3 regions of the Modestobacter sp. L9-4 genome follow, and region 3 is predicted to be linked to each of the others. Evidence: riboswitches for the same ligand, from Rfam matches in the RefSeq annotation. Region 3 holds a riboswitch; each other region holds the start of a gene.
What was found. A riboswitch is a leader RNA that binds a small molecule or an ion and turns the genes downstream of it on or off. The one in region 3 is predicted to bind thiamine pyrophosphate.

Region 1: linked by a shared signal. The riboswitch ahead of KUM42_RS03685 (alcohol dehydrogenase catalytic domain-containing protein) and the one ahead of KUM42_RS10900 (ECF transporter S component) in region 3 are both predicted to bind thiamine pyrophosphate.
Region 2: linked by a shared signal. The riboswitch ahead of thiM (hydroxyethylthiazole kinase) and the one ahead of KUM42_RS10900 (ECF transporter S component) in region 3 are both predicted to bind thiamine pyrophosphate.

What each region holds. Positions count from the first base shown of each region.
Region 1 is NZ_CP077800.1:778,071-780,323, forward strand. It holds gene KUM42_RS03675 (HNH endonuclease signature motif containing protein) at 1-737, opposite strand, end outside; gene KUM42_RS03680 (hypothetical protein) at 1,021-1,224, shown strand; TPP riboswitch at 1,229-1,339, shown strand; gene KUM42_RS03685 (alcohol dehydrogenase catalytic domain-containing protein) at 1,330-2,253, shown strand, end outside.
Region 2 is NZ_CP077800.1:2,179,860-2,182,112, forward strand. It holds gene KUM42_RS10265 (LamG-like jellyroll fold domain-containing protein) at 1-41, opposite strand, end outside; gene KUM42_RS10270 (hypothetical protein) at 38-661, opposite strand; TPP riboswitch at 843-936, shown strand; gene thiM (hydroxyethylthiazole kinase) at 929-1,720, shown strand; gene thiE (thiamine phosphate synthase) at 1,717-2,253, shown strand, end outside.
Region 3 is NZ_CP077800.1:2,309,981-2,312,233, reverse strand. It holds gene KUM42_RS10910 (hypothetical protein) at 1-398, opposite strand, end outside; gene KUM42_RS10905 (SDR family oxidoreductase) at 423-1,202, shown strand; TPP riboswitch at 1,301-1,403, shown strand; gene KUM42_RS10900 (ECF transporter S component) at 1,402-2,010, shown strand; gene KUM42_RS10895 (ABC transporter ATP-binding protein) at 2,007-2,253, shown strand, end outside.

The sequences.
Region 1 (2,253 bases), 1.5 Mb from region 3:
TTGACCGTGCGCAGCACCGGGAGGTTGCCGGAGGCGAGCTGGTTCTCGGCCAGCTGCACGAGCGCGTCGGCGTTCTGCTGGCTCCGCGTCCGGTCATCGCCCTTCGGGCGGTCGGCCTGCGCGATCGACTCCACCGCCGTGGCGACCTTCTCCCCCGCCACCGGGTCGAGGTGGCCGCCGAAGTCCCAGCCGTGCTCGCCCCTGGACATCCAGAACCGGCGGCCCTCGGTCGGGTCGGGCTCCGGCCCGTCCGGGTCGACCCCGGCGACGTAGGAGGCCACGAACTCGGCCAGCTTCTCGTGCGTCTGCGTGGCCGCCACCAGGGCCATCGCGCCGTCGACCTCGGCCATGTCATGGCCCTGCTCCACCGCAGCCGCCAGTCGCGCTGGGGTCAGCTTGCGGCCGATCTCCACCACCTTCGCTGCGGTCACCGACCCCTCCGAGGCCGCAGCAGCCACCGCCGGCATCCGCTCGCCCACCCGGCCGGCCCGCACGAAGCGCTCCGCATCGCCCTTGGACAGCAGCCCGTGGCCGATGAGCCAGGACTGCATCGACCTCAGGCCGTCGCGCTCCGGCGCCTGGGTCAGCTCGCACTCACGCACCGTGCGGGCGATCTCCGCGGACAGCTGGTTGTGCGCCTGCAGCAGAGGGGCCAGTCGATCCAGCAGGGGCCCGCCGAACGACGACGTCAGGTCCTCGGCACCCAGGGCCTCCAGAGCCGACCGCAACTCGCTCACGACCACCCCCGTCCGCCGTTCGAACACGTGTACGAATGGTACGGCAGATCGGGATGTCACTCAAGACGAAACCGCAGCTCAGCGGCTTGTCCACAGATCTGGGCCGTGTCTTGACAGCAGACCGTCGACCGACTTCTCGCGACCCGGCAGCACGCAGCGGCGGCCACCGCGTCGGGCGCCCAGCGACGTCCGGACTCGCACCCAGCCCGCCGACGCACCGGCTCGTCAGCCCGGCCTGCCGACCGCCCACGGGCTCCCGGAAGGGCCCGGCACAATCGCCCACGTGACGACCGACCCGGTGATCTGCTCGGCGAAGGGCTGCCGGGAACCGGCGTCCTACCGGCTGATCTGGAACAACCCGAAGATCCACACACCCGACCGCGAGAAGGTCTGGGCGGCCTGCCCCGCGCACCGCGACTCCCTCTCCGACCACCTGTCGATCCGCGGCTTCCTCCGCCGCGTCGACCCGCTGGAGCAGCCCGAGTAGGTTCCCCCGTGCACACGGGAGCCCGGGCGCGGGCTGAGAAGAGCGGACGAACCCCGCCGACCGTCCACACCTGATCCGGTCCATGCCGGCGGAGGGAGCTGCCCGATGCTCGCGGCGCACTTTCACGGAGCCCACCAGCCACTCGCCCTGGACGACGTCCCGGTGCCCGAGCCCGCCGCCGACGAGGTGCGCGTCCGGGTGCACGCCGCCGGCGTCTGCGGCACCGAGCTGCACTTCACCGACGGGCTCTACGCGCCGTCCCGGACGCCGATGACGCTGGGCCACGAGGCCGCCGGCGTGGTCGACGCGGTCGGCGCCGACGTCACCGGCTGGGCACCCGGCGACCGGGTCGCCGTCTACTACTACCTGTTCTGCGGCAGCTGCCGCTGGTGCCTGCGCGGCCGGCAGAACCTGTGCCTCGCCCCGCGCGGCGTCCTCGCCTTCGCCGCCGACGGCGCCTTCGCTGAGCAGCTCGTCGTCCCGGCGCACTGCCTGGTGCGGCTGCCCGACGAGGTGTCCTTCGACGCGGCCGCACCGCTGTGCTGCGCCGGGACGACGGCGGTGCACGCGCTCACCGAGGCCGCGGTCGAACCCGGCGAGGTCGTCGTGGTGCTCGGCAGCGGCGGCGTCGGGCTGGCCGTCGTCCAGGACGCACGCCGGCGCGGGGCCACGGTGATCGCGGTCAGCCGGGACGCCGCCCGCCGCGAGGCCGCGCTGCGCTCCGGCGCCACCGCCGCGGTCTCCCCCGCCGACGCCGCCGAGGCGGTGACCCGGCTGTCAGGCGGGCAGGGCGCCGACGTCGTCGTCGAGCTGGCCGGCGTGACCGCGACGCTGGAGCTGGCCACCGGCGTGCTCGGCCGCCGCGGGCGGCTCGTGCTGGTCGGCTACAGCGCAGACTCCCTCACCGTCAGCCCGCTGGGCATGGTGGTCGCCGAGCAGCGGGTGATCGCCAGCGTCGGCAACACCCTCGCCGAGCTGGAGGCCGCCGTCTCCCTGGCCGCGAGCGGGCAGCTGACCCCGCCGGTCGCG
Region 2 (2,253 bases), 130 kb from region 3:
CCCGCCGGGGCGGTGGCGGTGGCGGTGGCGGTGGCGGTCACTGGAACCTGGACTCCCAGACGAACGTGGCGCCGGCCGAGCCGCCCTGGGCACTGTTCGGCGTGGCGTTGTCGAGGGTCACGGTGATCTCGTAGGTACGGGTCTCACCGGCGGCTGGCGCGTCCCACACGTCACGCCCGTTCGACCAGCCGTCTGCCGGCAGGTCCGCCAGGTGGCCGGTGAAGACCTGCGCCGCGGACTGGAAGCCGGTGCAGTCGCCGAAGCCGCCTCCGGTGCCGATCCGGACGCCGACGGTGAGCCAGTTGGCGAGCGAGCGGCTGCTGGTCACGCCGGTGACGTACAACCGGACGTCGGAGAGCCGGGCGTTGGCACCCGCGGTCGAGTTCGTGGAGCGCACGGTGAGGCACCGCGGTCCGGTGGTGTCCCCCGGCCTCAGCCCGGTGACGGTGAAGAGCTTGCCCTCGGAGTCGTCGTCGGTGAGCGTGATGGCGCCGGCACCGATGGTCGGGCGCAGAGCGGCGGTGGAGTCGGTGAACCCCGCGGACGCCGACTGCCAGACGACCGTGACGGCCAGCAGCAGCGCCGCTGTCGCCGACAGGACCGCGGCCAGCCGGGTCTGCGCACGACGGGACCGGGAACGGCGAGCAGTGGCGCTGCGCATCCTCGGTCTCCCGGTGTCGACGTGGGCCCACGGCTCCTGCCGGGGTCCCTGGAGGGGAACGGTAGGAGCAACGACAGCACGCAGGCAGACGTTGAGTGAGCAGCTCACTCCGCTGGGTGACAGCTGCAACGCTCGCCCGGGACGACGGCTCCGGAGCGTCACCACCGTGGTGTTAGCGTCGCCAGCTGACACGGGGTGTCCCGACCGGGACTGAGAACACACCCGTCGAACCTGCTCCAGCTCTCGCTGGCGAAGGGATGTCACGGCGTGGACGCCACCTCTCTGCGCGCTGCCAACGCGGCGCTGCGCGGCACCTCCCCCCTGGTGCACTGCCTCACCAACACCGTCGTCCAGACGATCACCGCGAACGCGCTGCTCGCCGTGGGCGCGGCGCCGGCGATGGTCGACGAGCCGGCCGAGGCCGGTGAGTTCGCCGCGGTCGCCTCCGCGGTGCTGGTCAACGTGGGCACGGTGCACCAGCGCACCGCCGAGGCGATGCGGATCGCCGCCCGGTCCGCCGGGCAGGCCGGCACCCCCTGGGTGCTCGACCCGGTCGCGGTTGGCGGGCTGAGCTTCCGCACCGAGCTCGCCGCCGACCTGGTCGGCCTCTCGCCCGCCGTCGTCCGCGGCAACGCCTCCGAGGTGCTGGCGCTGGCCGGTGCCGGGAAGGGCGGCCGCGGCGTGGAGAGCGTCAACGGGCCCGAGGACGCCCTCGACGCCGCCGGCGAGCTCGCCCGGCGCACCGGGGCCGTCGTCGCCGTCAGCGGCCCGGTCGACGTCCTCACCGACGGCTCCCGGGTCGTGCGGGTCGGCGGGGGATCGGTGCTGCTCACCCGCACCACCGGCGCCGGCTGCGCCCTCGGTGGGCTGGTCGCGGCCTACGTCGCCGCCACCGGGGACGCGCTCACCGGCGCCGTCGCCGCGCACGCCCACGTGGCGCTGGCCGCCGAGGTCGCCGCCGCGACCGCCGCCGGCCCGGGCACCTTCGCCGCGCTGTGGCTGGACGCCCTCGACGCGGTGGACGGCGACGCGCTGGCCCGGGCGCAGGTGAGCTGGTGAGCCGCCTCGACCCGACGCTCTACCTGGTCACCGACACCCTGCTCTGCGCGCCGCGTTCGGTGCCCGAGGTGGTCGCCGAGGCCGTCGCCGGCGGCGTCACCGCCGTCCAGGTGCGGGACAAGACGGCCAGCCGCCGCGAGCTGCTCGCGCTGACCCGCGCCGTGCAGGCCGCGCTGGAGCCGACACCGCACGTGCCGCTGTTCGTCAACGACGCCGTCGACGTCGCGCTGATCACCGGCGCCGACGGCGTGCACGTCGGCCAGGACGACCTGCCCGCCGACGAGGTGCGGGCACTGCTCGGGCCCGACGCCCTGGTCGGGGTCTCCACCGGCAGCGACGCCGAGCTCGACGCCGTGCTGGCCCTGCCCGCCGGCACCGTGGACCTGGTGGGCATCGGCCCGGTCTGGTCCACCCCCACCAAGCCCGACGCCGGGGAGTCCCTCGAGCCCGCCGGCGTGCGCGCGCTGGCCACCCGGGCCCGGGCCGCGGGCCTGCTCGCGGTGGCGATCGGCGGCGTCCACGCCTCCAACGCC
Region 3 (2,253 bases):
CCCGCGGCGTCGGCGGCGGGCGGGGCGACCAGCACGTCGAGGCCGTCGCCCTCGGGGCGGTCGCGGGCGCTGGTGACCAGGCCGGGGTGCTCGGCCAGCAGCCGCGCTGCCTCGGCACGCAGGTCGGCGGGCCGGAACTCGGTCTGCGCGACGGTCAGCTCGAAGCCCTGCGCACCGTCGAGCACCCGCTGCACCGCGGCCGGCGGCTCGCCGAACCAGCGCACGGTCAGCCGCGTGCGGTCCAGGCTGATGCCGGGGGTGCCGTACTCCGGGGCGTCGCCGGCGGCCGCGGACAGCCGCTCCAGCAGGTCGTAGATCGCCGTCGGCCCACCCGGGTAGACGACGAACTCGCCTCGCCCGGGCCGACCGGCGGGTGCGGACCTGCCACGTGCTGCCATGCCCCCATCCTCCACGCTGAGGGGATGGAGCTGGACGGAGCACGCATCTGGGTCACCGGCGCCTCGACCGGGATCGGCGCCGCGCTGGCCCGCGAGCTGGCCGACCGCGGCGCCCGGGTGGCGATCAGCGCCCGCAGCGCCGACCAGCTGGCCGAGGTGGCCGCGGGCCGGATGGCCGTGGTCCCGGTCGACGTCACCGACCGGGCGGCCACCGTCGCCGCCGGCCGGGCGGTGCGCGAGGCGCTGGGCGGCCTGGACGTCGCGGTGCTCAACGCCGGCACCTGGTCGGCGTTCCACGTGGAACCGTGGGACTCCCAGCTGTTCGCCGACCACCTGCAGGTCAACGTCATGGGTGCGGTGCACACGATGGAGGCCGTCGTCCCGCAGATGACCGCCGCGGGGTCCGGCCGCATCGTCGGCGTCGCCTCGGTGGCCGGGTACCGCGGCATGCCCGGCTCGGAGGCCTACAGCGCGGGCAAGGCAGCGCTGATCAACCTGCTGGAGAGCCTGCGCGGGTCGCTGGCGCCGCGCGGCATCGTCGTCCAGACCGTCAACCCGGGCTTCGTCGCCACCCGGATGACCGACCGCAACCGGTTCCCGATGCCGTTCAAGGTCCCGGTCGAGGACGCCGCGCGCACCATCGCCGACGGCATCGCCCGCGACCGCGCCGAGATCGTCTTCCCGCTGCCGATGGCCGTGCTGATGAAGGTCGTCAGGGTGCTGCCGATCCGGACCTGGACGGCGCTGACCGCGGCGATGGCCCGGCGCGGGCTGCACGGCGGGCCGGAGCGCCGGCAGGGCTGAGCCGCCCCGCCGACCGGCGGGCCGCACCGGCTGGCGGCGGACCGGTCGGGCAGGTGGCTCGACCCGCGGGGACGCGTCGTCGGTCTAGGCTCCTGCCACACACACGACAGGGGAGCGCCTCGGCGCTGAGAGTGCGGGCAACCGCAGACCCTCGAACCTGATCCGGGTCATGCCGGCGCAGGGAGTCTGGAGGAGCACCATGGCCGAGAAGGCCGTCCGACCGCTCGACGCTGCCCCCGGGACGTCGTCCTGGCGCACCGTCGACATCATCGTCACCGCCGTGCTGGGCGTCGCCTTCGGCGTCGTCTTCTGGCTGTGGTCGCTGCTCTACACCGCCACCGGCCCGGCGTTCGCCGGCTTCCCGCCCAGCCAGGCCGCCCTCTACGGCGTCTGGCTGGTGGCCGCGGTGGTCGCGCCGCTGATCGTGCGCAAGCCGGGTGCCGCGGTGTTCGCCGAGCTCATCGGTGCCACCGTCGAGGCGCTGCTCGGCTCGCACTTCGGCAGCACCGTGATCCTGTACGGCCTGCTCCAGGGCCTGGCCGCCGAGCTGGGCTTCGCCGCGTTCCGCTACCGCCGCTCCGGCTGGCCGCAGGCGCTCCTGGCCGCGGCACTGGCCGGGCTGGCCGCCGCCCTGCTGGACTTCCACTTCTACTACCCGGACTGGACCGCCGGCTGGAAGACGGTCTACCTGGCGCTGGTCGTGGGCAGCACGGTGCTCATCGCCGGGATCGGCGGCATGGCGCTGACCCGCGCCCTGCGGGCCAGCGGCGCACTGTCCTCGTTCGCCGCCGGCCGCACCCGCGTGTGACGGCCCCAGCCGCAGTGCGGCTGGCCGGCTGGGGGTTCCGGCACGCGACGCGGAAGGCGTGGGCGGTGCGGGACGTCGACCTGACGGTGGCCCCCGGTGAGCGCGTGCTGCTCACCGGGGCCTCCGGCTCGGGCAAGTCGACGCTGCTCCGGGCGCTGGCCGGTCTGCTGGACCCCGAGACCGGCGACCCCGCCGGCGAGCTGACCGTCGACGGTGCCGTGCCCGACCGGCGCCGGCAGCGGG